DNA from 2 places in the Thiomicrorhabdus indica genome. Region 2 is predicted to be linked to the other one. Evidence: predicted binding sites of a transcription regulator. Region 2 holds the regulator's gene; the other holds the start of a gene.
What was found. The regulator FNR, encoded in region 2, switches genes on or off when oxygen is low (the NO sensors DNR and NnrR bind a similar motif). The targets are predictions, from matches to a motif close to TTGATNTANATCAA.

Region 1 (16,384 bases), 1.2 Mb from region 2:
TAAGTGCAGCGGTTCATTGCAAATCGTATCGACATCTTTCTTATAGGTATCAATCGGTAATACGCCTTGCGCATAAGTTGTCTCTGCAAAGTAATCGCAAGGTTTCGTCTCTTTTGCAAGGTTATTTGACGCTTTCAATAGATAGTATTGAATCGCTTCAAAAGTTCGGTGAACTAAACCATTAGCGGAGCCGTCAGAATATTTGGTTTGGTTTTTGGCCAAATAATACGCCAAATTGGTTACGCCCACACCCAACGTTCGACGTCCCATACTGGCGTGTTTGGCAGCAGGTACAGGGTAGTCTTGGTAATCCAATAGACTATCCAACGCTCGAACAATTAAATCGGATAGTTTTTCCAATTCATTTAGATTTTCCAGTGCTCCCAAGTTGAAGGCGGAAAGCGTACAAAGTGCGATTTCACCATTAGGATCTTCCACGGAATTCAATGGCTTGGTCGGTAGAGCGATTTCCAGACATAGATTCGATTGATGAACTGGCGCGACTTTCGCATCAAACGGACTGTGTGTGTTGCAGTGATCAACGTTTTGAATGTAAATACGACCCGTTTGCGCACGCTCTTGTGCCACTTGAGTAAATAACTCAATCGCTTTAATTTGTTTCTTGCGAATATTCGGATCGGCTTCGTAAAGTACATAAAGGCGTTCAAACTCTTCTTGATCTGCAAAGAAAGCTTCATAAAGACCGGGGACATCCGATGGGCTGAACAGAGTGATCATGCCGCCTTGTAACATGCGTTGGTACATAAGCTTGTTGATTTGCACACCGTAGTCTAAATGGCGCGCGCGGTTTTCTTCAACCCCGCGGTTATTTTTCAGCACTACTAAAGATTCGACTTCTAAGTGCCAAATAGGGTAGAACAAGGTCGCGGCACCGCCACGAACACCACCTTGAGAACAGGACTTTACGGCAGTTTGGAAGTGTTTAATAAACGGAATCATACCCGTGTGGTAGGCTTCACCACCACGGATTTCAGAGCCGAGCGCACGAATACGACCAACGTTCACACCAATCCCTGCGCGTTGTGACACATATTTCACAATCGACGATGACGTAGCATTAATGGAATCCAGTGAGTCACCACATTCAATTAATACACAAGAGCTGAACTGACGTGTTGGCGTACGCACCCCAGACATAATTGGTGTTGGTAAAGAAAGTTTAAACAGCGACGCAGCATCGTAGAAATCTTTCACATATTGCATACGAGCATCTTTTGGATAGTGACCAAATAGACACATCGGAATCAGCATATAAATAAACTGCGGGCTTTCGTAGATTTGCTTGGTGACACGGTTTTGCACCAGGTATTTCCCTTCAAGCTGTTTCACAGCCGCGTAACTGAAGTTCATGTCGCGGCTATGGTCCATATAGTCGTTCAGTTCTGTAAATTCGTCATCACTGTAATCGGCTAAAATCTGTTTGTCGTAAACACCTTTATCGGTCATTGTTTTGACGTGGTCTTGTAGGTGCGGCGGTTCAAAACGGCCAAACGCTTTTTTGCGCAAATGGAAAATGGCAAGGCGTGCGGCTAAGTGCTGATAGTCTGGTGCGGTTTCAGAGATCAAGTCGGCTGCTGACTTAATAATTGTCTCGTGAATGTCTGCAGTTTTAATGCCTTCGTAGAACTGAATGTGAGAGCGAAGTTCTACCTCTGACACGGATACATCTTCAAGGTCTTTTGCTGCCCAAGAAATAACTCGGTGGATTTTCTCAAGATCGATGGGTTCTTGACTGCCGTTGCGCTTGGTTACAAGTATGTTTGATTGGCTCATAATTTACCTGTGTATAAAAAATATCCGTGTGGAAAAGGCCGAATGATAAAAAATTAAAAATATCAGTCGCTTAGCGTCGTAAAACAAACTGGAAGCTAAGTTTAAACAGTAACTTCTGGTGTTTTACTACCTTGGAAATTACTAGATATAGTTTTCAATTGCTTTGAGTCCACAGAATATAGTGGAATTTCCAAACTCTTGCAACTAGGATTTTTTCACAGATTATTCACAGCCCAGAAAGGAAAAATTTGTGGAAATGGTCGCTAAGTCTTTTATTTCCAAGGAAAGCACCTTCGAAAAACCTGTGGATAACTTTGTTAATAGTTATTTTTTTGTGAGATAAAATTTTTTACTGAATTCTTAAAAAAAATTGTTGAAATCTCAATGGGTTTAGGGTTGATTTTGGCGTGAAATTTGAACAGCTGTAAACTGGTTGTAAAAAGAGTCTTACAGCTTCGAACTGTCTCAAACTACATGATTTGTCCGTTATGGCTTTTTCGGTCGGTTTAAAATGAGTGGATACATGATTTAACTACGCCCCAAATGACCATTTCACTATTTTCTGTTACAGGGATTGGAGGGTAATTTGGATTTTCTGGGGCTAAAAATGTCCCTTTATCATTCACGACAAGGCGTTTTACAGTGAGTTCACCATCGAGTGCTGCAATGACAATTTTGCCTGGCGTAGGATTTTCACTGCGATCAACAATCAAAATGTCACCTTCGTAAATGCCTATATCTTGCATAGAGTCGCCTTGAACACGAAGCAAAAAAGTAGCTTCTTTGTTGCGAACTAGCTTTTCATTTAAATCGAGATAGGTTTCGATGTAATCGTCTGCCGGAGAGGGAAAGCCTGCGACCACTTTATGAGAATAAAGCGGTAGCTGATAAGATTCATATTCTCCGTCGTTTGAAGGCTCTTCGATTTGCGGCACAATCAGTTGCAAGTGTTGCGAAAGTTTGCCGTCTTTCAAAGCACTCTTAAACGATTTTAGATAATGTTCGATGGTAGTAACTTGTGACTGAGGAATACGCATGACTTTCGTTGCTTCCCCAAACGCACCGCTTCCTTGTTTTCTACCGGCACCTTGGCGTTTGCCACCATGTTGTGGGTTTGTTTTTGTGTTGGATATCGAGGCTTTGCTGGTTTTATTGGTCATTGAATCCCGCCTATTCTTAATTTTGAAAATTGTAACAAAATTTATCGATGTATGATTTAATTTAAAAATAAATGTTACAAAAATCAAGTCTGATTGAAAGAAATGAGTAAAGGTGGTTTAGCAAGCTTGCTAACTATCTTTACCGGCCGGTATTTGGAGGGTGTGGTGGATAAAATTGCGTTAGTAGATGGAAATTCATTTTATGCTTCTTGTCAGATAGCGTTTGATCCCAGTTTGCAAAACCGGCCGGTGGTCGTTTTATCGAATAATGATGGGTGTGTGGTTGCAGCGAATGCTGAGGCGAAGTCTTTGAATCAATTACTGTTGAAAAAGCAACAAGGTAGTTTTGGTAAAGGTGGCTACTCTTCCGCTGTGCCTGAAAGTATGATGTTTCAGCCCTTCTTTAAGGTTCGTTCGGTATTGGAGGCGCATAACACAGCAGTTTTTAGTTCGAATTATGAGCTGTACGGTGATATGTCGAAACGGATGCATACGATTATTGGGCGCTTTGCCGATGAGCAGGAAATTTATTCCATTGATGAGTCATTTTTGCGACTCAAAACGCCTCTTGAGATGGATTGTCGGCTTTGGGGTGAGCAGCTCAAAAAAACGGTTCAACAGGAGATTGGGGTTCCGGTTGCTGTGGGAATTGCTATGAATAAGACCTTGGCAAAGCTGGCGAATCATTTGGCCAAAATGGAGACAGAGTTTGGCAATGTTTTTGAAATAGCCTCACCGAGTTCGCATGAGGTTCAGGTCTATTTTAAAAAGCTATCCATTGATAAGGTCTGGGGGTTAGGTAAGCGATTGTCGCACCATCTGCGTTCTCAAGGTTATGATACAGTTGCGAAATTTCAAAAAGCACCGGCCGGTGAGATTCGTAAACGATATGGGGTAATGGTGGAAAGAATCTTGCGAGAACTTAATGGAGAGGTCTGTTTTGATTTGCAAGAAACGCCGGAGCCAAAAAAGCAGATTATTGCATCCCGTTCGTTTGGTGGCGTTGTGTATGATTTACCTACCTTGGAGAGGGCGCTGATTTCCCATTTATCGCGTGCTCTGGAAAAGTTACGCGCTCAGCAGAGCCTTTGTCAGAATGTGTCGATTTTTATTCGCAATAATCGTTTTTCGCCAAACGAGCCGTTTATGAATCGGCAGAAAAGTCTTGTGCTGGTTGAACCGACCGATAATCTGATGTTTTTATCAAAATTGGTGAGAAAAATATTGGCGAGCTTATATCAAGAGCAAATCGCATGGCATAAAGCAGGTGTGGTTTTGAGTGCGATTGTTCCAAGACAGGGGTATCAACCTGATCTGTTTTTGCAAGAGAAATTTGTAAAGGATGAAGAGCAAGGGGCGTTGCAGGTGAGTCACGAGCAACAAGCTTTAATGACTGTGGTTGATCAACTGAACCGGCGCTTTGGAAGACATTCATTATTTGTGGCTTCGGCGGGTTCTAATAAACACAACGATTGGCAGATGTTGCGTAATTCGATGTCGCCACGTTATACCACTCAGTGGCATGAATTACCGATTGCTTATGCAAAGTAAAATAAAGAGTCGACTCAATACGCTGTCATCTTATCGTCAAATAAAGGGCTTATAGTCGCACAAGAAACGAAGGGAATCTGTTTGCTTCAGAAGCATGGAGCTTCCTTTAAACTTGCTGGAGTGTGATGTGAAGAACTTGATTGAAAAACTGCTCAAAAAAATCGATAAATACGAACGTTTGGAGCAATCCAAGTCTCAGGTTGAACTGCTACATAAAATTCGAGTGAACTCTCGAAAATTGGTCGCGTTGAGCCCGCCGGAAAGTTACAGTGCGCAAGTTTTGAAACGTTTGATTCAGTCGAGCAATGCGTTGCGTGACTTGGATGTTTTGCAGAACGAAACCCTTAAAGATTTACCGGAAAAATGGCAGAAAGAGCTAAGGCCGATTTATCAATATTTAGCTGAACGTCGTCACGAAATGGATGCGCAGTTTAAGTTGTTATTGCAGATGGAATTGCGAGATGAAATTCAAGGGTTGGTGGACGATTTTGACCAGCTACAGAAAAAGAGCAGTAGTTCCGCCGAGCGCCATAAACTTTCATTGTCGGAAATTGAAAGACGCTTAAAACTCCAGTTGAAAATCTTGCGAGCCGTGGATATTGAGGATAAACAGGTTCATAAGGTGCGTTTAAAAATAAAACGACTGCGTTATCAGCTGGAGCATTTTTATGTGAACCAAGAGCAAGCATTGGAGTTAACGACCTATCTGCAAGATGAGTTGGGTAAATTTCAAGATTTGTGTCAAGGAATGAAATGGCTGAAGAAATACTTGGACTCGGATAAAACGCGATTAAAGTCTATTCAGGAATTGCTGCAAAGCCGTAAAGATAGCATTCTGCAATCAGTGCGCAAAACGTTGCACAAAGACTATCGAAGAGTTTCTTTACGTTAAGGCTGTGTCGTCTTTGAAAGTTTTTTGAAAGGTTACCGGCCGGTAAAGAATTGTAAGTTATACTGGCCGGTGCAAAATGATTAATCTGAGATTAAATTTGTGCAGTTCATAGCTTAAATGAATCAACCATTTTGTCTAGGGAGGCACTGGCTTGCGAGATATCGCGAATTTTTTGAACGGTGTTTTCAATATGTTGACCGTTTTGTGAGCTGATGGATTTGGCATCATTCACAGAGTGCGAAATATCTTGCGAAGCTTGGCTTTGCGCATGGCTTGCCTGAACAATTTCGCTGACAGAGCTTTCGAGATCGGTGACTTTGGTTTGAATGTCTTCTAGTGAAGTTTTTACCGAATCGACCAAGTCCACACCGGCTTGCACTTTTTCATTTGAGGTGGAAATTAGTTCTGAAATTTCCTTGGCTGCATCCGCAGATTTTCCAGCAAGCGTGCGAACTTCGCCAGCCACGACGGCAAAACCTCGACCTTGCTCACCTGCTCGAGCTGCTTCAACAGCGGCATTCAATGCCAAAAGGTTGGTTTGGAATGCAATTGAATCAATCAAATTGATAATGTCGTCAATTTGTGAAGAGGATTGTTTGATTTCATCCATTGCTACGACCATCTGTTGCATCACTTCAAGACCTGTCGATAAACTTTGGGCTTGTTGGCGCGTAATTTCATTTGCATGTTGCGTGCTTTGAGTTGTGGTTTGAATCATTTCTACGGTATTGGATACCGTAGAAATGGTAGCGTCCAAGGTTGATAATTGCTGACTAGAACCTTTTGCCATATGGTTGGAAATATCCATAACCGATGAAATTTCTTGTTCAATGATGTCTGATGCAGAAGCAACTTGGCGAATCAGATTTGAAAGGTTGCTCAAAGAAGCGTTCAAAGCATTTTGAACTTGAGCCAATTCACCTTCATAGTGTCCTTTCATCTGCGTAGATAAGTCACCTTGAGCCAAGCTTTCTGAAACATAGCTCATTTCTTGGATATAGGCTTGGAGTTTGTCGAGCGTGCTGTGAACCGAGTCTTTCAAGGTTGCCAATTCGCCTTGGAAATCTTGGTCGTTCAAACGATGACCAAATTCACCGTGTGCAACGGCTTCCATTAAAACTTCCATACTGTGAATCGCAGTTTGCAGTTTTTGGGTGTTTTCGGCAGATTGTTTTTGTTGAGCGGCAATTTCTTGTTGTGCAATTTCTGCTTCTGTGACTTTTTCGTCCGCAATGCGTTTTTGTTCATCCAGCTCAGAAAGCTTGACTTCTAAATCCTGGTTGGCCAAAGCGGTAGCTTTGGTTGAGCGGCGAACTTGAATCATGAGAGTAATAACTAGCCCTAACATTAATAGTACAAGCGCAATCAGGGTGTTGGTGAGTGTCAGAATCAGTTCGTTTGTAGTTGTGTAAATATCGTTATAGGTTTGTTTTGATGCTTTAATGCTTTGTTCAATCGCGGATTGACTAATTTGATCAAGAATCTGGTTGACCTGTTGATGATATTCCAAAATTAAATTGACATGAGTTTCAAGAATGTTGAAATCGGCTTGACTGACATGTTGCTTAAGTTTATTGAGCGTTGAAAGGACTAGCAAAATGTCTTTCGGCTTAGTTTTGGTGTTACCAATTAAAAAAGACTGCATTTGCGTTTCAAGGTAATTGAAGAGCTGTTTCATCTGCATGGTTTTTTCGGCAATTTTGTATTCGCGAACCAATTCAGGGAAGTAGCTTTTCGAGTTGTTTAGCAGAGAGTTTACACGCGTGAACTCAATGACTTGGCTGTCTAGCATTTGTGTGTCTAAAGTTAATTGTTCAAGTTTTGTGTGAAGGGCCGTTTGCTGTTCTTCATCCAAGTAGCTTGGCATGTATTGCATGGCTTCAACTTGACGATTCAGTTGCACTAAATTCGATTGAACAAAGTCGTAGTGGCCAACACCTCCTTGACCGGCTTTATAGGCATTTTCAGCGGTTCGTAGGAAGAGGATCTCAATTTTAGAAAAACCGTTAATGTATTTGTCGTGGTGCACCGCATTAATGTTTGGTTTGACGAAGATAATTGTCAATACCGCTGCAATCACTAACGTAATCAAGCCAACAAGAATATTATTGAATGTATTTTTCATTGAATGATTACTCCGCTGGTGGGGCTAAAGGGGTCACATCCAGTTGACCGGATAGACTGGTTAAAAACTCTTTAATATACAAACGATCTTTGTCAGGGATTTGTCGACCTAACTGATTGAGCCCCATGATATTGATGGCTTGATCGAGTGTTTGTGCACTGGCATCGTGAAAGTAGGGTGCAGTATGTTCAACATTGCGTAATGTTGGCACTTTAAATACATTGCGATGATTCTCATTTTGTGTGCGGTTGAATAAACCTCTATCAACGTTGCGTTCGTTATTTTGTTCATCGTAGTAGGATTTGAGTGCTCCGAATTTTTGCATCATGTTCGATCCGAAGTTCACTCCTTGATGGCAAGCGACACAACCGTAGCTTTGAAATAGCTCATAGCCTCTTTTCTGGTTTGCGGTGATTGCATTGTCATCTCCTTTGAGATAAGCATCAAAAGGAGCTGGAGTAATTAGGCTACGTTCAAATTCGGCAATTGCATCGGTGACTGTAAACTTGGTAATGCCTTGTCCTGGATAAATTTCAGAAAACATTTTTTGGTAGCTATTTACTTCTTGAAGGCGAGCCAAAACGTTTTCCCACTTAGCGCCCATTTCAATTGGGTTTTCTACCGGCCCCTCTGCCTGTTCGCGAAGGTGTTTAGCGCGACCATCCCAAAATTGTTTGAAGTTAAATCCGCTGTTTAGTGTTGTTGGAGCGTTGATCTCACCTTTTTGCGCATCAATCCCAATTGATACGGGCATATTGTCATCACCGCCAATGGCTAGGACATGACATGAAGCACAGGTCAGTTGGCCATTTCCTGATAGTCGGGTGTCATGATATAGGTGATTGCCTAAATTAACCTTGGCTTCATCTAGATTTAACTTAGAGGCATCCGGCAAAGGTTGGTTGTATTTTGTTCGAGATGTATTGTCGGCAAACGATAGTATTGTTGGTTCATCGGCAATATTGTTGTATTGGGTAAGTTGAGTATCACTATTTTGACAGGCGCTGAGCGTTAAAATAGTGATAAATAGTGCGGTGAGTCGAATCATGAATGAGCCTCTTCAAACGTATTATTGTTATGTGCTAAGTACCAGTCACTTTGTTTCAAAGTATTTCCTGACTGATGACTATCAGTTTCTTCAAATTGAACAAAAGCAATTCAAAGGCCAACAGGCCCAGATGAAAAGTTTGCATAATCTTCTCAATTCGTGGCGCTGGGAGAGGTGATTTAAATCAAGCACTTGCTCATTTGTGGTAAAAACCTCTTTTTACCGAGTATTTGAATCTGAGCTAATAGAGGAAAGCTTCTTGAAGCAGGAGAGTTTATCTGGTGTAAGTGAGTTTACACTGATCATTGTTTTGAGAGTGCCGAGTCTATAATGGCTTGGTTTAGCGAGTTTTGGATTGTGTCTAAAGCTGCGTTGCAAAGGTGTTATTTCTAATGTACTTCGAGTTTTAGAAGTTTTAGGTTGGATTTAGAATACTATATGTATCTATTGTATTTAGATATGTATAAGAAAAATATAGGTGCTAATGATTATTAAGCAATAAAAATTGGTACGACCGAGTGGATTCGAACCACCGACCCCCACCATGTCAAGGTGGTGCTCTAACCAACTGAGCTACGGTCGTACAATATGCAAATAACTGAGTTATTTGTAGGAAATGGTACCAGAGGTCGGACTCGAACCGACACGCCATTGCTGGCAAGGGATTTTGAATCCCTCATGTCTACCAATTTCATCACTCTGGCAAAGTTGTGAAAACCATGACATTTTCACAGATATTAAAGTTTAACAACTTTAAGGAATAAAAAAGCTAAGCAAAATGCTTAGCTTTTAAATATGGCTCCCCAACCTGGACTCGAACCAGGGACATACGGATTAACAGTCCGGTGTTCTACCAACTGAACTATTGGGGAATAGTTTTTCTCTAAGTTGAGAAAGGTAAAGTCATAAATAAACTTTACCTGAAATATGGCTCCCCAACCTGGACTCGAACCAGGGACATACGGATTAACAGTCCGGTGTTCTACCAACTGAACTATTGGGGAAAAATAATTCAAAACATCTGTCTCAAATCATTGGTGCGTATTATATTGAGGCATATCTTCAATGCAAGTATTTTTTTGAAAAAGTTTGTGTTTATCAGTTTATGACTGTTTTGTCTGTTGTTCTAGAGGCTGAAGACTTCATTTATCAATAATCTTTGAGATTGGTTTAAAGAGGATCCAGAAAAACGTTTTACTTTTATGCTTATGCTAAACTCGTTGGATAGGGGGCTTTTTTCAAAGATTGAGTTATGTTTCTAACTAAGAATATTGGTTATGCAATTACAAAGCACACTGCAACAGCAGGTTAAGTCTGCATTGAAGGCTTTTCATAGCCAAAATTACGATTTAGCGGAGCAACGCTTTAAGGCTATTGAGAAAGAACATCCACATCTTGTCATATTGCCAATTTATTTAGCGCAAATTTCGTTGGTTCGAGGCAATGCCACAACATGGATTACTCCGCTTGAAGGTCTTCTGCAAACTAACCCCTATCTTACTGATGCTTATTTTGTTTTAGCACAGTGTTATCAAAAGGATAAGCAATTACTGAAAGCTAGTCAGCTTTATCATCAAGCACTGAGCTATTTGTCGTTATCCACTCTTGCAGATAAACCACAACTCGATCCTCAGTTTAATATGGCTGGAAGTAGTGAGTGGAATTTAGAAAAGGCAACGCAAACCCTTTGGCAAACCTTAGCCTTGTTGGCGCAAGCAAATATCCCGGCTTTTCCTACCTCAGGAACGCTACTGGGGTTAGAGAGAGAAGGGCAGTTGCTTCAGAATGATAAAGACCTTGATATTGGCCTTGACTGGTTGCTTATGGAACAAGCGATTTCAGAGCTTCGGCGACATGGTTGGAGAGAGGTTCAAGGTTCTTATGGTTTAATGAATCCGCGGTGTATGCAAAGCTCCAACGGTATTGTTGTTGATCTATGTGGCTTTGCGACTGAGGAGGCTACCGGTCAAACCGTGTCAGGTTTATGGATTAAAGAGGTTCCTTTTGAGTGGAATCGAATTACTTATTATCCAAAAATTGAACTTCAGCCCAAAAGTCTACCGGCCGGTGAGGTTTGGTACTTAAAAAATGCGCACGATTTTTTAACTGCGCTCTATGGTAAAGATTGGCAGACACCTGACCCCGATTTTGACACGATTATTTGTGCAAAAAACTTAAAAGATTTTTCGCCTTTAATGCAATGCTATGCCTATTCTAGATTGTATAAACATCTAGAGCAAAATCGTCCTCACAAAGCGCAGAGGTTGATACAAGAAATCCTCAATCATCACCCACAAGACGGTTTAATGAATAAATTATCGGATCAGCTAAAAAACAATGATCAAAACCCAACTATTACTTCTATTAGAGTGCTGGCAATGGGCTGTTTTGATTTGCTGCACGTAGGACACTTAAACTATTTGAATTTTGCAAAGCAACAAGGCGATGAATTAATTGTTGGACTTGCTTCGGATAATTTCTGTCAAGAGAGCAAAGGTCAACGCCCATATATTGATCAAAAGCAGCGACAAGCGCTCGTTAATTCTTTGAAAATGGTGGACGAAACGCATATTCTGCCAATGCCTATGGCGAATACTATAAAAGCCGGCGAATGGATGCAGCAGTTGGGTATTCAAAAAGTCATCTGTGGACAAGAGTGGCAAGGGTCTGAAAAATGGCAGGCGTTGCAAACCTCTTTGGCAGACAAAGGTGTTGAGGTTATTTACGCGCCGCATACTCAAGGGATCTCCAGTACGCTGATCAAACAGCAGGCTATTAAACCATAGACCCTCTAACGCCTATTTAACGGACCCAAATCTCCAATAAGGTTGCCAAATAAATAAGTTATAAAAGGAGGCATAAAGCCTTATTTTTAAGCAATTTAACTTGTTAATGAAGCTTATGTTTTTTTATTTGTTTCTTTGTTTCTTTATTTTGTAAAGTGACCGTAAACATTGCACCGCCTTTAATATTTTTTGCCAAGATCTTGCCATGAAGCTTAGGAAGTAAAAACTCTTTTGCCAAATACAAGCCAATCCCTGTTGATGAAGATGCAGAATGGCTTTTTTCAAAAATAGCATCCACATTTTCTTCAGCAATTCCTCCTGCATTGTCCATGATTTGAATATAAAACTTCGTTCCGGAGGCAAAGATTGAAAGCGTTAATTCAGGATTTTTTACCTGTCTTAACTTAAAGACATCAATTGCGTTTTCAAAAAGAATCATCATTAAATTCGTAAAATGGTTTTTCTGTAATCGGAGCTCTATGTCCTTTGGCCCTTCAATCGTAATTTTTAGGTTAATCTTTTCAAGTTCTAATTTAAGCAATTGCGCAACGGATAGGATTTCATCATGAATATTGACGTGGGTGGCGGGTTTGTCGATCTCTTTATAATGCGCTAGGTAATTTGAGGCGGTCTCTTTCAAGTACTGAGTATTGTTTTTAATTTGTAGTAAATTTTCATCAATGATTTTGTCTAGATTCTGGTCACGAAACTCTTTGGCCACTTCAATATGGTTGATTGAGTTGTAGATATTATTCACCGGTGCTTTCCACTGGTGGTAGATATTGATCACTGTTTGACCTAAAAATGACAATTTTGAGTAGTCTTCTAACATGCTTTTTTGTTTTGCATTTTCTTGCATAACCAAGCGCGTCTTATAAGCCAAGGCAAATGAAAAAAGAATGATTTCAGCAAACGAACCGGCAAGATTAAGGTATCTTGTGAAATAGTTGTACTCAATCACTCCGCTATACAGCAACCCAAAGATGATGATTCCTGATGCAAAAAAACTTTGCGCGATGATATAAAAAATCGCTATTTTATTTTTTCTTCGGTACAGCATGATCGCAATGAGCAAGGTTACAAATGGCAAGAGAATCATGAGGATCGACACGATAGCGATAGGGATTGCCAACTCATACAGTCCGATAAATCCGAGTAGTAATAAGAACCCTCCCATGATTACTAGGAAAGTCCCTGCTTTCGGGTAGTATTGTTTAATGTTTAATAGCTTGACGCTGAACAGGGTATGAAAAGCAAGCCATAAAATATGACTGATGGCAAAGTTACGAGATTCTTCAACCGAAGCAAAACTGTCTAAGGGATAAAGGGCATTATGCTCAAGTTGGGCTATGGCATAAAAAAAGACGAAGCCGATATAGAGCAAATAATGACTGTCTCGTATCGAGAAGTACAGAAACAAATTGTAAAGAAGTAATGCAGCAATCGCACCGAAATAGAGATGAAGCAAGCTGGTTTTAATACTTTTATATTTCTCTAATTTTTTTTCAGTAAAAAACACCGCTTTAAATACATGTTGATAGGGCGTGTGGACTTTTATATAAATGTCCTGAGTTTGATTAGCGGCTAAGGTAATGTCGAGTTCAGGATGGTCTCTTGTGGTTGAACCATTTTTGATAACTGACAAGCCATTGTGAAGGTTGTTCACCAATTTATTATTTTCGACAACAAAAACTTCAACCTCCCAAAGATTGGGTTCGGTGATAAAAAAGGTTCGAGTTTGTGTTTCTTGACTGTTGTTTTGAATGGATGTGCGATACCAGATATTGCCGATTTTGGCTCCTAAAGCCACGCTATTGGTTATTGGGATGAACGCTTTAATATCTTGTATCTGCTCAAGGCTGAGCTTACCGGTTTTATCTTGGAAATACCCCATTTCAAAATTTTCATAAGAGCTGTTGCTGTCATGAATCACCACTGTCGCCTTTGAGACGGATGTGAACAGCAAAAGAGCAAAGAGAATAATCAGTTTCATGACGTAAAACACTACCTGTGAGTGGTGAGGAGCTACCCAAAAAACTAGAAAGTCGCGTTTAGAAAATTTCACACACCGTCTTTGCGTCACGGACTCTAGAGGAGTGAGCATTTAGTTTTGAGTGATCTAAGGTGCTTTTTGGCTGTATAGATAGCCAAAATCTTTCACATTTTGAATAATGTCGATACCGAGTTTCTTTTTCAGTTTATGTACTTGGTTCACCAAAGATTTATGGGTGCAATCATCGCCAATCAAATCCATTAAGTTCTCATAGCAAACCAGTCTATTTTCATTATTGAGCAACATTTCTAATATTTTAAACTCACTGGGCGCCAAAGTGATGATAGCACCTTTATTGATTAGTTTTTTAGTGCTGTAGCTATAAACCAACTCATCACTCAACCGCTTTTCTAAGCCGCCTTTATCTTCAATCCAGTCCAACACTTTATGAAACAATGATTTTAATTGGTCTAGAGAGTAAGGTTTCACTAAATAATTAACCAGTTGCAGTTCAATCGCATTAAACAGTTTTTCTTTATCGTCGTAAGAACTAATGATGACCGCAGGAATTTGTGAGTTCACCTTCCTAACTTCCTTCAAAAAATCGGCTCCATTCATAATGGGCATATCGTAATCCACCAACAATACATGACATTTGCCTTGTTGAAAAATATCCATGGCATCACTCGCACTGGTTGCGGTATAAACTGCGCCGAAATAATACCTTAGAATCTTGCCAAGCTTTTCACAGGCCTGAGGATCGTCGTCCACATAAAGTACGTTCAAGTTTTTCAATTGAGTTAAATCTTTCATTACTTCTTTGTATCACATCAAAACCACTAAAAAACCACCAAGCCTGGTTATTTTTAAAGTTGTTTTTAATAAAAGCATTTTTTTCAATTATTTTGCCCATGGTGGTTTGTTGGTGGTTTTAGTTTTTTATGATTCTCAATAGAAAACCTTTAAGGGGTATTTTCGGTATTATCAGAGGAACGATGAAATGACTCAAGCTCACCAATTAAGCCAACCAAGTAAATCAAGCCAAGTCGCCATTATTGATCAATCCATTAAGGACTATCAAACCCTTGTTGCCAGTGCAACTGCCCAAGGCCTAGAAGTGAAGCTTATCACCCCACAGAGGGATGGCTTTGAACAGTTGGCTGAAACCTTAACCGGCCGGTCAGATATTGACGCACTGCATATTATCTGCCACGGCCGCCCCGGCCAACTGCTTCTGGGCGAGACGGGGATCGATACCGATGACTTGATTCATCATGCCGACAGCTTGCGCCAGATCGCCAGCACACTCGCGGACAATGCCGACTGTCTGATTTATGCCTGTGAGCTGGGGCAAGGTGTGGAAGGTGCGGTGTTTCTGAATACCCTGCAGGACTATATCGGTTGTTCGGTCGCCGCCGCCAGCCACAAGGTCGGCCATGCTGATTTGGGCGGTGCTTGGGCGCTGGATATGACTTTGGGAGCGGTGCAAACCCCGATGATCAAGAGCACCGAGTGGCGAGGGGTGTTGGTCGGTGCGCCCACCTTATTGACGGCTGAGTCAACACCGGCTGACGGCGGCACTATGAGCGATGGCTCGGCTAATATTGTGCTTAAATTTAGTGAGGCGATGACTTTTCCCTCAGACTTTAGTATCAAACCTTTCACTATATTTTTATATAAAGGTGGTCAGCAGCTTTATTGGTTTCTACCTAAACACAACGATGATTTAAATCTAGAAGTTTACGATCCAAATGAAGATATGAGTGAATTTTTGGACGGTGGCTACATAGATTCCACTGATCAAAGCTTGATGGTTCTAAATCCGCCTGCAAATCTGGAACCGGGAGAATACTACATCAGAATAGATAACCAAGATGCTCCAAATGCCTTAGTCGGTCAGACCAGTGGTCTAGCACTGGCGGATATCAATATTACCGACCCAAACCCCTTTAACTTCACCGTCGGCACCGCGAACGACGCACCAACCATCACCGGCGCACCCACCGATGTCACCGTCACCGAAGACACCCTATCAGACATCGATTTATCGGCGATTGAATTTGCCGATACCGATGGCGATCAACTCACCGTCACCATTACCGCATCGGACGGAACCTTTGCAGCACCGGCGGATGGAGCCAATATTGGTTCGGGAGTGACCGAAAGCTTGAATGACGGCTCCGGCAGCAATGTGATTACGCTGGTAGGATCAGCAGCGGATATTAACACCTATCTGGATACCGCTTCTAATATCCAATACACCGGCGCAGAAAATGCCAGCGGCGACAATGCGGCTACGATCACGATTGCCGCCGATGACGGCAATGGCGGAAATTTAGCATCCAACCCAACGGTGAATATTGATATTACCGAAGTCAATGATGCACCGACTTTAACGGCGACGGCAAGCAATCCAACCTTTACCGAAGAAGGTAGTTCAGCAAGTCTATTCAGTGCCGCGGCGGCGGATTCTATTGAAACCGGACAAACCTTTACTGAGCTGACCCTGACAGTCACCAATGTGTCCGACACCACCGAAAGCCTCACTCTGGATGGCAGTACGGTCAACCTGACCAATGGTGCGACCGGCAACACAGAAACTAACAATCTGAGCTATAACGTGTCAATCAGCGAAGGCACTGCGACGGTTTCACTGACTAACGGCAGTTTAACCGCCGAACAACTGCAAACCCTAATCAACGCCATCGCGTACAGTAACAGTGATCAAAACCCGACCACCGATCAAAATCGTGTGGTGACCATTACCCAGCTCAAAGACAACGGCGGCACCGAAAATGAGGGGGTTGATACCGCCAGCTTAAGCCTTGCCAGTACCGTCACTGTGGAAGCAGTCAATGATGCACCGGTTTTGGATGCGAATGAATCACCCGCGTTTTCTGATCTGCTTGAAAATGCCGCCGCTCCTGTGAATGGCTCAACCTCCAAAGCCGTGCTGGTCAGTGATCTGCTGACAGGAGCCAGTGATGCCGATGGTAATTCACTGGGCATGGCGATTACCGGTGTTAACGAAAACG
Region 2 (16,384 bases):
GGCACTTTGGTCTAAACTACGAAAACTACACGCACTTTACCTCTCCAATTCGTCGTTATCCGGATCTTTTGGTTCATCGCGCGATTCGTTATGTTTGGGAAAAATCTGACGACAAACCGTTTATGTACGATGAAGCCAAAATGGATGTTATGGGGCAGCATTGTTCTGCTACGGAACGTCGAGCAGATGAGGCTACCCGTGATGCCGTCACTTTCTTGAAGTGTGAGTTCTTATCGCACCGCTTGGGTGAAGAATATGAAGCGGTTGTTAGTGCTGCGACAAACTTTGGTTTGTTTGTTGAAATCGATCCGTTGTATGTGGAAGGTTTGGTTCATATCACTGAGCTAGGTGAAGATTATTTCCATTACGATAATGCTCGTCACTGCTTGAAAGGTGAGCGTACAGGTAAGGTTTATCGTTTGGGTGATCGTTTGAAAGTTCAAATTGCACAAGTCAATCTGGATGAACGAAAAGTCGATTTACGCTTTATTGAGAGCTTAACTCCGCATGTTGAAACCGATAATGGAGAGGCCTTAGATGATAATTCTGAAGCAGATTCGGATGAGTCAGAGACAAAGCGCAAGCCGCGTAAAAAACGTTATTACCGTGGAAAAAAACGTGGTAAACCGCGAGCACCTCGATCTAATGCCTAATGGGTGTGGGGTGTAATTTTTGACATTGAGATAGCCTCTCGCAAAACTCGGTCTTGTGCCGAGTTTTTAGTTTCTGTGACATTCAATATGAGATTTATTTATGAAACGTGATGTGATTTTTGGACTCCATGCGGTAGAGAAATTTATTAAACAATCGCCAGAAGCGATTTATAGCTTGAGCTTTGAAAAAGGTAAGTTGAACAAGCGCCAACAGTCTTTATTTGATCAGGCAAAGTCCTTGGGATTGTCGCCTCAGTTGATTGCCAAATCCGCATTCAATGCATTGGATGGCACTCATCAGGGTGTTATGGCGGAAGTTGCTAAGCAGAAAGATTTAACCGAATCAGATTTGCCCGCGATTTTAGAAAAAGCCGATCAGCCTCTGTTTGTCTTTTTGGATGAAGTACAAGACCCACATAATTTAGGTGCAATTTTGCGAACCGCAGATGCAGTCGGAGTGGATGCGGTCATTATTCCTAAACACCAATCGGTAGGGATGAATGCGACAGTACGTAAAGTCGCGTGTGGCGCGGCTGAAAGCGTAAAGTTAATCGTGGTTTCGAATTTGGTGCGGACTATGAAAGAAATGCAGCAGCAAGGCATGTGGTTGACCGGGCTTGCTGGCGAAACGGATCAAACCATCTACACTCAAGACTTCAAAGGTTCGGTGGGAATTGTTATGGGAGCAGAAGGTAGTGGACTGCGTCGACTGACGCGTGAAGCTTGTGACCATATTGCCGCCATTCCAATGACAGGTGTGGTCGAGAGCTTGAATGTCTCAGTCGCCACTGCCGTAACGCTTTACGAGGTTTTTCGTCAACGAAACAATCTTTAATTTTGCAAAAAACATTCAAAGCTTAGTTTAAAAATGTTTGAGGCACGGGTCGCCGAAGGCGAAGCCTAAATGGATGTATTTTTTGGATATCTTTGTAACTAAGAGATGAACAGCAAGATACCTTGTTGAGACTCTTGATTACAAAGGTTATTCCGCTAGATAAATATCACCCGCATCATCGACGCGTATACTGACTGGTGTCAAATGCTCACCCAAGCACGGGCCATCAATACATTCGCCATCTTCAATTTTAAAAAATGCATCGTGAACGGAACACTTCATGGTATTTTCAAATGGGTTCACATCTATTTTGTAAGCTTCATTTAATGGTACATTTTGGTGAGGGCAGTTGTTCTCATAGGCTTTAATTTCATTGTTTAACTTGATGAGGACAATGTCATGACGGCCTTGCATAGGGATATTGGTCGTTCGAGCATTGGTGACATTTTTGATGTTCGCAATAGGGCGGTTCTCTACACGGGTATTCAAAATATCATCCAGACCCACTTTTTGAATCTTACTTGCGGCTAGTTCATTGGCATATTCGCAAGCCGCTTCCAGTGAAGATTTTTCGAGTAATTTATGAATCAATGCGGCATTAAAGGTATCACCTGCACCCAAAGTATCGATAATCGGGTGAACTTTTTTCGCGGCGATATGGCTGACTTTCCCACCGGCCGGTAAAAACCAAACACCTTTAGCTCCCCATGTGCAGACTAAGTTTGTATTGGGCGAATTTTTTTGTATTTCCACTAAGAGTGTTTCGCCACTTTCAAAGCCTTTAGCATTGGCATAATGATGAGAGAAGATAATGAGGTTGCTCTGCGAAAAGAGCTCTTCAATACCCTCTCTAGGTTTTTCTACTTCAAGTGAAATGGGTTGATGGCTCAAAAATGTTTTGGCGATATTAATCATGCCAGGAAGGTTTTCTAGGTTACGGCCTTCAAAGTGAAGCCAGTCATAATTTTCCACTTCAATTTTGGCAAAATGCTCAAAACTAACTTCTGGTAAATCTCGATAATGGACGATGGTTCTTGAGCCAGTGTGAGCGTTTAATGCAACAAAAGAATTGGGCGTTCGTCCTTGGATGAATTTTTGGAGATACTCACAGCTTATGCCACGCTCTTGGATTCCAGTTTGCAGAAGCTTTGCTTCAGGATCTGTTGCAATGGTTGAACAAATTGCAGTTTCATGGCCGAGCTGTTGAAGAACGTATAAAGAGTTATTTACATTTCCACCAACTTGATAATGGCGTTTTTGCGCTCGAACCTCTTGGTCTTCAGACGGGTATCGATCAACTGTTAAAACGGTATCTAAAACTGCATTTCCGATTCCCAAGATTTTCGCCATAGTTTCCTCGACTCATTCACATTACGTATCAGTGGTTGAAAAATTAGAGACTTTACCGGCCGGTAAAAATACAATTTCCAAAATCTGCAGAATTTTAGCATAAATAACTTCGTTGATTTTTGTGTCAAAAGCTAAATTTATTTCGAAGATTTTTTACTCAAAAATAGCAAAAAATAATTTTTCAAGTCTTGACAAGCAATCGGTGCATAATTTTTTTTGAAAAAATATAAAATTGCCTAAAAAAAATATTTATGGAAATAAAGTTTCAAAAAACACCTTTATAAGTTATTGATATTTCTGTGTTTTTATTGTTTTTTTATATGTCTTGGGTCGCGCTAGGGGTTTGTCGTTTTTTCCACAAAAGCTGTGGATAACTCTGTGAGTAATTGTCAGAAATATTTAGCAATCTCTGTAATAACAGTCACTTGGTTAAATTGCCTAAAAATTAATCAAAATCAAAAAATAAGTGATTTTCCGTAGTTTTGTTGTTAATCTACTCATAAGAATATTCGGTACATAAATTCTATAAAGCCTAATGAACCGGAAAAGTAAAACCGATATAATTGATTTCAATCAAAAAGGAATTTGAAGTTGGTGGTCATGACAGAGATGAAATCGGCATTTAATGTGAACTGTAATAATTGCGGCCTACAGAAAATTTGTTTTCCAACCGGACTTACGCGTAACGAAGTGGACCGGCTCGACACGATTGTTGAGAGAAAGTTACCATTGAAGAAAAACCAACACTTGTTTGAATCAGGAGATCCGTTTAGCTCTTTGTATGCAATTCGGGCAGGTGTTATAAAACTCTATTCATTTACCGATACTGGTGAGGAAATTATCCATGGTTTCTATTTACCTGGAGATGTTCTCGGCATCGATGCGCTGGCTACCAAAACACATCAAATGAATGCAATTGCGTTGGATACTACCAGTATCTGTAACTTGCCTTATCAAGAGTTGACAAATCTATCAAGTGAAATTCCATTTTTGAATCAGCAAGTATTGACTGTTATGAGTAAGGAAGTGAATGATGGTCGTATGCATTCGGAGTTATTGATTAAACGCAACGCGGATCAGCGTGTTGCGCAATTTGTGTGGAATATGGCAGAACGCTTCCGAAACAGGGGGTACTCATCATCCGAATTTAGATTAAGTATTCTGCACCGAGATGTGGCGATTTATTTAGGCTTAACGCCTGAAACGGTTTCCCGTATTTTGGCGCGATTTAATACCGAAGAAATCGTAACGTGGAAGAAAAAAGAAGTCATGATCCATGATGCGCAAACTTTAATGCAAATAGCGGGTGTTAATTCATTCACATGTGGCGAATGTAAAAAAGAGACGGCTTAGGTCTTATTCACAGTTCTTGTTTAAAACGTTATATTTAGAATGCTAGTCCCTCTTGATTTAGTTTTTAAGTAAAAATACGCAAGTGTTTAAAACTTGATGTCAATCATTTCGTAATAGTCTTGTCTGTGATTTAATTTGAGTTGTGAAACGTTGAGTGTTTTTTAAAGGTTTCCTCAACGCTTTTCATAATGTAGCCCGCTTGCCCGACCCTAATAATTTTATGGTCGGGTTTTTTTATGCAAAAAATAGGTCTAATTTCGGTTTGAACTTTATTTTTATGCTCAATGTTGTATATTAGCTGAGAAAATTTTGAATCTTTTTAGGGGAATTTATGAAAGTTAATCGTATTAAAAATTTATTTGCAGTAGCATTTGTTGGTGCAGCGTTGGCAATGACAGGGTGTACAACCGTTTCCGAAGTTGAAGAACCAAAAGCGGAGCAAGCGGTAGAGTTGCCACAGATTACTCCAAAAACGCAAGTGGAAGCTGCAGTAGAAACTAACATTGAGAATATGACGCTTGAAGAATTGAAAGCGTTTGCGGCTGGAAAAGTTGTTAACTTTGAATTCGACCGTTCTGAAATCACTCAAGATGATTTTGAAACGATTCGTGCGAATGCTTTGATTATGACAAAAGATACCAATGCAACGGTTGCTATTGGTGGCCACTGTGATGAACGTGGTTCACGTGAATACAACTTAGCACTGGGTGAGCGTCGTGGGAATGCTGTTCGTGATGCATTAATTGCCGAAGGTATTGCCGCTTCTCGTATTGAAGTCATCAGTTATGGTGAAGATTCACCTGTCGATTCAGCTCATAACGAAGCTGCTTGGGCGAAAAATCGTCGTGCAGAATTCAACTACTAATTGATTGCTGAATTTTAATAAAAAAAGCCTCACAAGCGATTGTGGGGCTTTTTGCGTTTTAGTCGATTTTTATTTGTCTAAAATAGCTAAAACTTTAACTCTCTATCACCATAAGAAACTAAGAGCGCACCTTTATGCAAGCTAACGCAACCTCACCGGTCGAAAATTTTTTAAAAGATTATCAAGCCCCAAGTTTTTCAGTAGATTCGATTTATTTGCAATTTGAACTGCAACCAGAAGCGACGACAGTGACAAATACAATGCAGATTTCACCTCAAGCAGGACAAGGATTGGAAGGTTCTGAAATTGAATTGTTTTTAAATGGTGAATCGCTTGAGCTCATCTCGGTTGTTTTGAACGGTGAAGGCGTTTTGGAAAAATGTGTAGTGGATGCAGAAGGGCTGCGTTTACAAGTGCCGATTGAACCATTTAAATTGCAAATTACCACTCAGATTAATCCGCAGGGAAATACGGCTTTACAAGGGTTGTACCGCACAAGTGGCAACTATTGCACGCAGTGTGAAGCAGAAGGGTTTCGTAATATTACTTACTATTTTGACCGTCCTGATGTGTTGACCACATTTACCACCAAAATTATTGCCGATAAAACGGATAACAAAGTCTTATTGTCGAATGGGAATTTAATTGAATCAGGCGATTTACCGGCCGGTAAACATTATGCTGTTTGGCAGGATCCATTTAAAAAGCCATGTTATCTGTTTGCTTTAGTGGCTGGAAATCTCGAAAAAATTGCAGATAAGTTTATTGCGGGCGATGGCCGAGAGATAGATTTGGAAATTTTTGTTGAGCCTCGCAATATTGATAAATGCGATCATGCAATGGAATCTTTGAAAAAGTCAATGAAGTGGGATGAAGACCGTTTTGGTCTGATTTATGACTTAGATATATATATGATTGTTGCAGTCGATGATTTCAATATGGGGGCGATGGAAAACAAAGGGTTGAATGTCTTTAACTCGAAATTTGTCTTGGCTAAGCCTGAATCCGCAACCGATGTTGATTATGAAGGGATTGAGTCGGTGATTGCGCATGAGTATTTCCATAACTGGACAGGTAATCGCGTGACCTGTCGTGATTGGTTTCAATTGACGCTTAAAGAAGGGTTGACGGTCTTTCGTGATCAAGAATTCACTGCGGATATGCTGAGTCCTGAGGTGAAGCGCATTGAGGATGTTAAGCGCCTACGTAGTTTTCAGTTTCCAGAAGATGCAGGACCAATGCAACACCCAATTCAGCCGCAATCCTACATTGAAATGAATAATTTCTACACCATGACGGTCTATGAAAAAGGTGCTGAAGTGGTTCGACTTTACCATACTATTTTGGGCGAAGAAGGGTTTCAGAAGGGGATGAAACTTTACTTTGAACGTCACGATGGTCAAGCCGTTCGTGTTGAAGATTTTCGTAATGCCATGGCGGATGCGAATGGCGTGGATTTAAGCCAAATGCATAATTGGTACGTTCAAGCAGGAACACCAACGTTAGAAGTTCGTGATGAGTATGATGCACAAACTCAAACTTACACTTTGCACTGTAAACAAACTCTGCATAATTTGGAGCTGTTAGGCAAGGAACATGCGCCCTTACTGATTCCTCTCAAAATCGGGTTTATTTCTGCTCAAGGGGAGCAAACACTGGCCGGTGAATCTTTAGCATTTGCAAGTAATGATCAAGCAGTTAGGCCTACAGGTAATAAAAATGAGGTTGTGATTTCGTTGACAGAGCTGGAACAGAGTTTTGAATTTACAGGAGTAAGTGAAAAACCAATACCTTCTTTATTGCGAGGTTTTTCAGCACCGGTGATTCTTGATTACGACTACTCGGACGAAAATTTAGCGGCGTTGGCAAGTTTTGATTCGGATTCTTTTGTGCGTTGGGAGTCGATGCAAACCTTGGCATTGCGAAACATTAAGCAAGTCGTTGCAGCAATTCAAAGTGGAAAAACACCGAGTTTAAATCCTGTTTATGCAAAAGCTTTTGAGGTCTTATTGGAAACAAAAGAGACTTCTGAAAGTCTGATTGCGATGACTTTGACTCAACCTGATTTAACCTATATTGGTGAGCAATTCGAACAAATTGATGTGGATGCCGTGCTGGAAGCTCATAAATTTGTGCATACGGCCTTAGCGCAAAACTTTACCGGCCGGTTAAAAGAGATTTATGATCAATTGAATTCTGAATTAAATGCCATTGGCTGTTATCGTTATCACAAAAGTGATATGGCAAAACGATCGCTGCAAAATGTTTGTTTACGTTATTTGGCTTATTTGCCAGATCAAGCTGAGTTGGCAGCTAAACAATATGATTGTCAGGCAAATATGAATCAGGTTTTAGCATCGTTGCAAGCTTTGAGTCTTCAAGAAAATGCTTTTTTGGATGAACGTTTGCAGGATTTCTATCAGCGTTGGTCAGGTGATCCGTTAGTGTTGGATAAATGGTTTAGTCTGCAAGCATCAATCCATGATTCAAAAGCGCTTTCGCGAGCCCAAGGTCTGCTTGAACATTCAGATTTCAGCTTTAAAAACCCAAATCGTGTGCGTAGCTTGTTAGGCGTGTTTGCTCGCAATAACTGGATGAGCTTTCATCAGGCTGATGGGGCTGGCTATGCCTTTATGGCTGAACAAATTAAGAAGCTGGATGAGTTAAACCCTCAAATCGCTTCGCGCTTGATGGGGCCGTTTACTCAGTGGAAACGTTATGCGGGGGAACGTCAAAACTTGATGAAACAAGCTGTAGAGTCGATTTTGGCAAAAGAAGGGCTTTCGAAAGATGTGTTTGAGATTGCCTCAAAAACCATCAAATCTTAGTGCTCAGTTATTTCGATTTCATCGATTTTAGGTAAAGGTCAGATTATGTCTAGTAAGCGGCTATGGAAAAACTGGGTTAAAACCTTGAATGTAATAGGGCTAGGTGTGGCAAGCCTTTGTTTATCACCGGCAACATTTGCCTTTGAATGGATGGAAGAAACTCCCGTTTTTATTTTTGGGGAGCCGACGGAAGAAGACTCGTCCGCAAGTCGTAAAAATTCAGCACATTCTGAAGATTCTCGTTCTGAAAATAATAAAACTGAACTTCAGCAACAAATCAATCAAATTGATCTTGAAATCTTGATGTTGAAAGCGGAACTAGCACTTCAGAATAGCGATTTAAAAGGCTTGCAGAACTACCTTGAAGAACTGGAGGGTTTTCAGCTTCCTCCAGGATTTCAAGAGCGGTTTAATGAATTGAAAGGACAATTGAATGCATTTCAACCAAACCAAATCTTACAGTTTTTCGGGCTTCAACAAGCCTTTGAGTTTCCAATGTCGGATCCAAATGCGGTTGTTGCCGTCGTTTTGCCGTTCACTGGGAAATATACCAATGTTAGTCAACAATTGTTCTCAAGCCTAAATCAGGCTTTACAAATTTATGGCTATCAAGGTCGGATTGTCCGCTTTGATACCATGGCGTATCCCAATGTTTTTAGGCTCTGGGAAGCCTTAAGAAGTTCAAATCCCTCGTTTATTTTCGGGCCTTTGCAAAAAGAGATAATTGATGATTGGCATCGACTCGATACCGGAATTCCGACGTTGTATTTTAACGATGTTGAGCAAACACTCTTTTCGTATGAAAAAGCGCTTTCGCCAAGTTCTTTAGGTAGTGTCAGAAAGTTGGCAAAGTATTTAGCTGATCACCAATATGAGCATGCTGTTGTGCTCATGGACGATACAAAAAAAGCCAAAGAACTTGCTGATGATTTGGCGATTCAATGGCAAAACTATTCGCCAAATAGCCAATTAATGTCTTACACCATTGGTAATAACTTTAGTCAAAGTTTTTCAGAAGCCAGTGGTGTTTCGAACTCTGAAAATCGAGCTACTGTTTTACAGCGTATTGTTCGCCAGCCGATTGAGGCTGAGCGTCGGGCTCGCCAAGATATCCAGGTTGTCATTAGTCTTGCAGCTCCTGCAAAGTCGATTCAAGTGGCGCCTTTGCTTAAATTTCATGGTTTAGGTCAAGTGGAACACATTTGGCTTCCTTCGCGAACGATTCAGGTTCGAGATTTAAATCTTTATCTTCATAGTTGGCAATCCACAATGGGGTTGCTTCCTCAGTATCTGTATCAATCGTATTTAGATCAAGCGATTGAGGATAATTTTGAAACTGGCATTTTTTATGCTTTAGGTCAGGTGGCGGTAGAAATAGTCAATCAAGCTGAGTTCTTATCTCAGAAAGATTGGTTGTTAATGACCGAAAACGGACAAGTTGAAGCAAATAGAGATGGTCGGTTTTATTTATTACCATCGATGTATTGGTTAGATAAACAAGAAATATTGCCAGTTGAATCGCGATAAATAATCGTTTTAATTTAACTATTCCCATCTCTTGCCGTTAGTGCTTATGGCATTTTGCCAAAATACCCACAAACCATACTCGAAGCGGCAATAAGGCTTTTAGTAGAATTCCTGTGTTTTGTGAAAGGCTTAACTTGCAGCCGATTTTTTTCTAACCCATTCTTGTGAGGTCGCCAGTGGCAAACCCAGAAGACACTATTGATCCGAATGATCTTGACAGCATAGATGCGTTGCTTGATGAGGCAGAGTGGAATGTGGATGAAGATCTAGAAGATGCTGTGCCGGATATTGAAGACTCAGATTCGGACAACGCAGTTGAGGAGGCTTCTAACGAAACACCAGCAGATGAAAAGCCCTCTGTCGACGAATTCGATTTGGATTCAATTGATTCGGAGTTAGAAAATTCTCAAGAAGTTGAGCCTGAAGAAGTAACTGAAGAAGTGACGGAACCTCCTGTTGAGGAAGTGACGCAAGCTCCAGTAGAAGATATGGCAGAAGCACCAGCGGAAGATCTCCCTGAATCCGTAACTTCGCTATCTTCTGCCGGAGTGACAGAAAATAAATTGCAAGAAAAAAAACAAGAACCGGAAGTTGAACCGGACGATGAATTTGAAAGAAAACTCGCGCAGAGACAATCTGCGCAATCAAAACAATCGAATGACTTAACGGTGGAAGAAATGGATACGCTCAAAAAACTTATTATTATTTTTGGATCCATCAGTATTGTATTACTGCTAACCGCAATCGGAATTGCTACTTGGGGAGCTCTTTCTGCTTCATCTGCGGGGATTTCAGAAGAAAACCAAACTTTGTTTGAATCGATTAAGGTTAGTAGTGATTTGAATGCAGAAATTGCCAAGGCCAATACAGAAGCCGCAGACTCATTAGAGAAAAAAGTCGATGCTATTAATTTTCAGATTGAACAGTTGGCGGTGGATATTGCCGGTTTATCGAAGCATGCGCCTGCTGTTGAAGTCGCTAATCAAAGTGTTATTGATCCGCTTGGGTTGAACAAAGAAGCGCCTAAGCAAGTTGCAGAAGTACAAACTCCAGCACCGGTCGCAGCCCCCGTTCAGCCGCAAAAAGTGAATGTTGAGATAAATTCAGAAATCACTAAAAAGGTCAGTTCTGTGAATTACAAATTAATTAAGGCCCAGAAAACAATTAATGAGTTATCAAAACGCCTTAAAGCCGTACAGACTCAACAACAGCAAATGCTAAAAAGTGTCAAAACGGTTGAAAAAGAAATGTTAGCTGAAAAATCAGAAAAATTAAAAGCACAAAAACAAGCGGAAAAAAATAAAGGCCATGGAGCTTATCAATATGGCCCAAATGACGGGTTCTACGATCAAGGCGGACAGGGAAGTTATCCATAGTTCAAGGCAACATGATGTATGACAAAACTTGAGTGCCTGTGAAGAATTGAGAATAGGGAATTTTATGAACCAATCAACATTAAAACGGATTACTTTGGTAAGCGTCTTGTTAGGCGTTGCCATCTTAAATGGCTGTTCTAAGCCTTATGAACAGCGTCCAATTCCTTGGGCAAAAGCGAAGGTTTATGAAGCGGTGGAAATGTCAGGAGTGGTTAATCGGACTTATATTCGAAAGCCAGATTATTACTCAACTTGCATTATGCCAACACATTTTCAAACTTGTCATAACTATTACCTGACTGACATGAGATGTGCGAAGCCAGTTAAAGCAGTGCCGACTTGTCAAGCACGTGTTTCAGGTTGTCGTTAAACGATTTATATTGAGGAGAGAGACCATGAAAAAGTCAAATCTAATTCTTTCAACTGTCATGGCAAGTTTGGCGCTTGCAGGTTGTTCGTCAATGGGGGGCTCTGAGCCTAAATATGTTGTTGTGGAGGATCGTTATTCTCCACCACCAGCGGTTCAAATGGTTGCCCCTCAGCCAGTTGCCGTTCATGAGCCTTGCTGCAATGAACCAGTACCAAAATCAACTCCAATTGCTGAAAAGCCTGATCAAGAAGTGGTCAAGGAGGTGCATTATGTTGAAAAACCAAAACCTAAAAAATCGGAATTGCTAAAAATTACCGGTATTGGCTATGGTGCAGAGTCAACTTATCAAGCCTACACGCCAGGTCAACGCCGTCTAATGGCAATACGTAGTTCGAAATTGGATGCTTACCGTTCATTGGCTGAACAGATCTATGGTATCAAAATTGACTCTAATACGTCGGTTGCTACATTGACTGCAAAAAATGATAGCTTCAGAGCTAGAGTGAATGCAGTGGTTCGTGGCGCGCGCTTAGTCAGCGTGACTCCAATGGCAGATAATAACTACGAAACCGTACTTGAAGTTTATGTCGACAAAGAATTCTTTGAAAAAGCGTTTGTTTATTCGGGCGATGAAGAAGAAGTTGCCGTTGACCCTGAATCTATGTACCGTTTTCGTACGCTTCGATAAATGATCTTCGGTTTCGACGGTAATGTTCAATTTTGTGAGCTTTACCGGCCGGTAGAAAACCGTGATTAGGAGTGGAATATGTTTACTCGAAAAAAAATTATAGTTGCTTGCTTTATTGCGTTATTTGGCGTGAATGAAGTCCTTGCTGCCAGTATTAGTACTCGGGTGCGAGTGCTTGAATCTAAAGTCGCGAAACAAGATAGGGTTGTGAAAAGCCTCAAGTCGGATTATCAAGCTCAAAGTAGTCTTGTTAAAAATGAATTGTCCAAAGTTCACGCTTTGGAAGCTAAGCTAGACCAGTTGTTGAAGCAGCAGAAAGGCAATAAGCAGGGGAAAACTGACAAGCGGTATGCATTCCCATAGATGGATTGAAAGATACTCTTTGGAAGCGATAGAACGCCATCCTGCTTTAAGCGTGATGGCGTTTTTTATTTTCTTTAACTAAATTATTGAATAACGATGGATTCGTTTTTGAAGTGGTGGTTAATTTTGTTAATTAAGCTTTCTTTCAAATGATGCATCCGGTTAATTTTCTCTTGCATGGACTGGGGGTTATTTGCCGTTTTGCTTTCGATTATATCGAGGTAAAGTGCATGAAGCTCTTCATGAATAGAATAAACCTCTTCAAGGGTAGTATCATCTAATATGTTATGAGCATGAATGTCTAGCCATCGTCCAAAAGGACATTCATTAGTGGTTAGCATGAGGGTTGTAAATAATGAGTCACTTTCTTGGCTTGAGTTTTCAATGTCACTTGCCGGTAGTTCTATAAAGTGAATAATTTTGTTGAGGTGAGACAACAACATCATTTCTGCTTTGAGTGTTTCTTTTTCTTGAGAAGAGACTTCAGAAATCGTTTTTAATTTGTTGGACGGCGTCCAGTTTTTAATCCATTCCAACACCTCATTTTCAGGCATAGGACGAGCGATGCCGTAGCCTTGTAATTTGCTGAAGCCATATTTAATAAGCAGTGCAATATGTTCCTCAGTTTCCACGCCCTCAACAATCACTGATAAGTTAAATGCTTCTGCCATAGATTTAGTTGCTTCAAGGATACTCAAGTTGTTTGGATCTTCAAATAGTCCGCGTGTAAATTCTTGGTCAATCTTCAACTCATTGACAGGCAGGTGTTTGAGGTAATTCAATGATGCGTGACCTGTTCCGAAATCGTCAATGGCAAACTTCACTCCAAGATTTCGGCTCAACATGATTTGTTCCGAAATTCTTGATAAATCTTCTAATGCAGAGGATTCTAAAAGTTCAAGAGTGATTTGTGACGGTGAAATATTTGGGTGTGCAGCCAGAAGAACGACTAGTTTTTCAATAAATTGATGGTGCTGTAAATATAAACCGCTGATATTTAAACTGAGGTGAATGTTTATCCCTTGGAGCGCCATTATTTCTATAAATGCCAAACCTTTTTGTAGAACATAATCTCCGAGTTCAATTTCTAGCCCCGATTGAGTTATTGCTGGTAAAAACTCAGCTGGAGAAATAACGCCTTTATCTGGATCGATCCAGCGAATGAGACCTTCAAAACAGATATGTTCTTCAGAATTAAAATCCACTTTGGGTTGGTAGTACAAATGAAATTCTTTCTTCTTAAATGCCTTTTTTAACGCTGTTTTTAATTCATTATTTTCCCATTGATGGGTAAAAATTTGATTTTTACCTTTCTGTTTGGCTTGGAACATGGCCTGATCTGCAAGACGAATGAGTCTTTCTGAACCGATGTCAATATCATAGTCAGGATGGTAATGAACACTTCCAATACTACAAGATACTTTAAGAGAATGACTTTGATAGGGCACACCAGCAGAGGCTGAACTAAGTAATCGCTTTTCGATGATTCCAAAATCATGTTCATTAGCATTTCGGTTGAGCACGATAACAAATTCGTCACCGCCAATTCGTGCAACGGTGTCTTCATTACGAACTTCTGATAAAAATCTTTGTGAAAGGCTTTGAAGGAGATAATCGCCTGCTGGGTGCCCAAACTGGTCGTTAATTTCTTTAAAACCATCTAAATCAATAAACAAAATAGCTAAATATTCGTTATGGCGATGGGCTGAAGCCAAGCTCTGGTTAACACGGTCTGTAAGGAGTGTTCGATTAGGTAAGCCGGTTAGATCATCGAAGTTTGCTCTTTTTTCCAATAGTTCTTGGTGAGTACGTTCTTGAGTAATGTCGGACATTAAACCAAGATATTGTTGAATATCACCATTTTCGTTGCGAATAATAGAAATCGTAAGTCGTTCTATATAGAATTCTCCAGTTTTTCTTCGATTCCATAATTCGCCTTGCCAATAATCATCTTTGAGTAAATCTTCCCAAAGTTTTTTATAGAATTGCCCATTTTGTTTACCTGAGCCTAAGAAGCTTGGGTTTTTGCCAATAATTTCCGAACTATGGTAGCCGGTAATTTCTTGAAAGCGTTCGTTTACGCGGACAATACGATTGTTAGAGTCTGTAATAATGATTCCTTGATTAGATTTTTCAAAAACCAAGGCTGCTTGATTGAGTTTTTTTCTTTGTTCATTCTCTTCAGTAATGTCGGTGACAAATCCATCAATGGATATTAGTTTTCCATCATCAAACACACCATGTTGTTCAATAAATATTATTCGATTGCCTTTTTTAGGGTGAAGAAATTCCATGTTGAATGTTGAATGAGTGGTTTCCATGTTTGCAAGCCGTTTGAGCTCTTGATTGGCTAAATTAATGGATTCCTGTTTCCACTGGATTGTTTGAAACCAAGGTGTATTGATTAATTCCTGCTGGTGGATGCCAAATAAATTAAAGACATTTTTTGAAATAAAGTTGAGGATGCCTTGTTGACCATTGTGTGAGAAAACCACATATCGATCCCCTAGGTTATGAATGAGGTTGTTAAATTTTTTCTGTTCAGATTCAATCTCTTTTTGCGTTCTGCGATCTTTAATCAATTGCCAAGCTTGGTTGGCAATGATTTGAACGATATTGGTGTCTTCATTTGTGTAATCTGTCGGCTTGCCGGTAATACCCGCCAATAGAACGGTTTTATTTTTTTCAGTTACCACCAGATTAATTAAGCGGTGCAGCTCCATATGACCGTCAGGTAACCCTTTTTTGTTTTCGTAGTTTGGATAATCATTAATACAAACAACTTTTTTCTGACGAATTGCTTCTGCCCAAACCCCTGCTTCATCAATAGAATATTCATTTTCAGTGTTTTGCAAATGTGCATTTTGCTCACGTGCACCTTTCGACAAGCCGGTTATGTAAATAATATTTTTATCTTCATCGACAAAGTTCAAAAAACTTGCTGTGCTATTCGTTAAGTGTTCGATTTTTTCGCATAAATCATCCAAAAATTCTTGTTCACTCATTCTGTCAAGGCTTGATGGCATTTGTAGAAGGATTTGATCCACTTCTGATTGTTTTTTTAATCGAGCAGCATGCAGCTTTAAACGACTTCGATAGCGTTCGGAGAGAGTGAGTGTTACTAAAACCAGTAAAAATAATGTGCTAAAACCAATAAACGTGTATTTATTTTGATCAATTAATTCATTCAATGATAGTTTTGGCAGAACATCATATGGGGGAAGCCTGAGTTCAATGAGAAGGTTCTCTAATGGTTTATAGTCTCGGGGTGCAATAAATCCACTGATGTTTGCTTGTATTGCAGCAGGGTGATCTATACGAAGTGAAAACAGAGCAACGGCAATATCTCGTTTTAGGTCATCATCCAAGTTAGGCATTATGATAAACGGCCATTCTGGGTAAAGTCCGGTTGAGAGAATTTGTGGAAATTTTGACTGTTTTTGTAAGTTGAGGACTTTGATATCGGCAATATCCAGCTGATTGGATGCAGACCATTGTTCAAGAATGCCGGTTCTAATAAACCCAGCATCGACTTGATTAGACATTACGGCTTCTATTACCGAATCGTTATCTCCCACTTTGATAAAGTCGATATTTTCATAATTTATATTATTTTTGTGGAGTTCGTAGAGAGGGACGCGGTAAGCACCTGTGTTTGAAAATGAGGGAACAGCAACTTTACTTTTTTCTAAGTCTTTAAGTGAATTTATCTTCGAATTCTTGGTTCGAGTGAAAATAACCCCTCCAAGACAACATAATTCTTTGCCAAGGTGTTTTCTTTGAACGGTTGCAATCACGCCATTTAACGGCATCTCATGTCGAAGTTCTAGGTAAAGGTTTGGGTTAATGAATAATAAATTGATTTGATTATTACGAACCGCTTGCTTTAGGTGTTCAGCATCTAAAATACGTGGAATAATCGTATGATTAGGCAGTGAATCAGAAAGGTACTTAAAAAAAGGTTCATATTGTTGTTCAATCGTTTCTTTCGATTGGTGTGCGTAAAAGCCTAGATAGATTTTCTCTTTTGCAAAGGCCACTGTTGCCTGAGTGGCAAACGTCAGAGTGGTGGCAAAAGCCAAAACATTGAGAATAGCGCGAAGAAACATTGAACACCAAAGAGTTTAAAGTCTAAAGTCGCTAATTTAACAAAAAGTTATATCGATTACGTGCTAC

Region 1: D9T12_RS03065 (cytochrome-c peroxidase) is a predicted target of FNR. The motif match lies at 8,745-8,758, and genes of this name have one in related genera.

What each region holds. Positions count from the first base shown of each region.
Region 1 is NZ_CP033040.1:743,261-759,644, forward strand. It holds gene nrdA (class 1a ribonucleoside-diphosphate reductase subunit alpha) at 1-1,794, opposite strand, end outside; gene D9T12_RS03045 (LexA family protein) at 2,301-2,954, opposite strand; gene D9T12_RS03050 (Y-family DNA polymerase) at 3,057-4,505, shown strand; gene D9T12_RS03055 (CHAD domain-containing protein) at 4,633-5,397, shown strand; gene D9T12_RS03060 (methyl-accepting chemotaxis protein) at 5,504-7,522, opposite strand; gene D9T12_RS03065 (cytochrome-c peroxidase) at 7,530-8,570, opposite strand; tRNA gene D9T12_RS03070 (tRNA-Val) at 9,077-9,153, opposite strand; tRNA gene D9T12_RS03075 (tRNA-Leu) at 9,188-9,274, opposite strand; tRNA gene D9T12_RS03080 (tRNA-Asn) at 9,367-9,442, opposite strand; tRNA gene D9T12_RS03085 (tRNA-Asn) at 9,499-9,574, opposite strand; gene D9T12_RS03090 (adenylyltransferase/cytidyltransferase family protein) at 9,848-11,356, shown strand; gene D9T12_RS03095 (sensor histidine kinase) at 11,460-13,349, opposite strand; gene D9T12_RS03100 (response regulator transcription factor) at 13,476-14,162, opposite strand; gene D9T12_RS03105 (DUF4347 domain-containing protein) at 14,350-16,384, shown strand, end outside.
Region 2 is NZ_CP033040.1:1,984,917-2,001,300, reverse strand. It holds gene rnr (ribonuclease R) at 1-653, shown strand, start outside; gene rlmB (23S rRNA (guanosine(2251)-2'-O)-methyltransferase RlmB) at 754-1,488, shown strand; gene D9T12_RS08820 (PfkB family carbohydrate kinase) at 1,636-2,838, opposite strand; gene fnr (fumarate/nitrate reduction transcriptional regulator Fnr) at 3,439-4,191, shown strand; gene pal (peptidoglycan-associated lipoprotein Pal) at 4,523-5,056, shown strand; gene pepN (aminopeptidase N) at 5,191-7,884, shown strand; gene D9T12_RS08800 (penicillin-binding protein activator) at 7,930-9,411, shown strand; gene D9T12_RS08795 (hypothetical protein) at 9,588-10,787, shown strand; gene D9T12_RS08790 (hypothetical protein) at 10,852-11,157, shown strand; gene D9T12_RS08785 (LPP20 family lipoprotein) at 11,183-11,845, shown strand; gene D9T12_RS08780 (hypothetical protein) at 11,924-12,208, shown strand; gene D9T12_RS08775 (EAL domain-containing protein) at 12,292-16,317, opposite strand.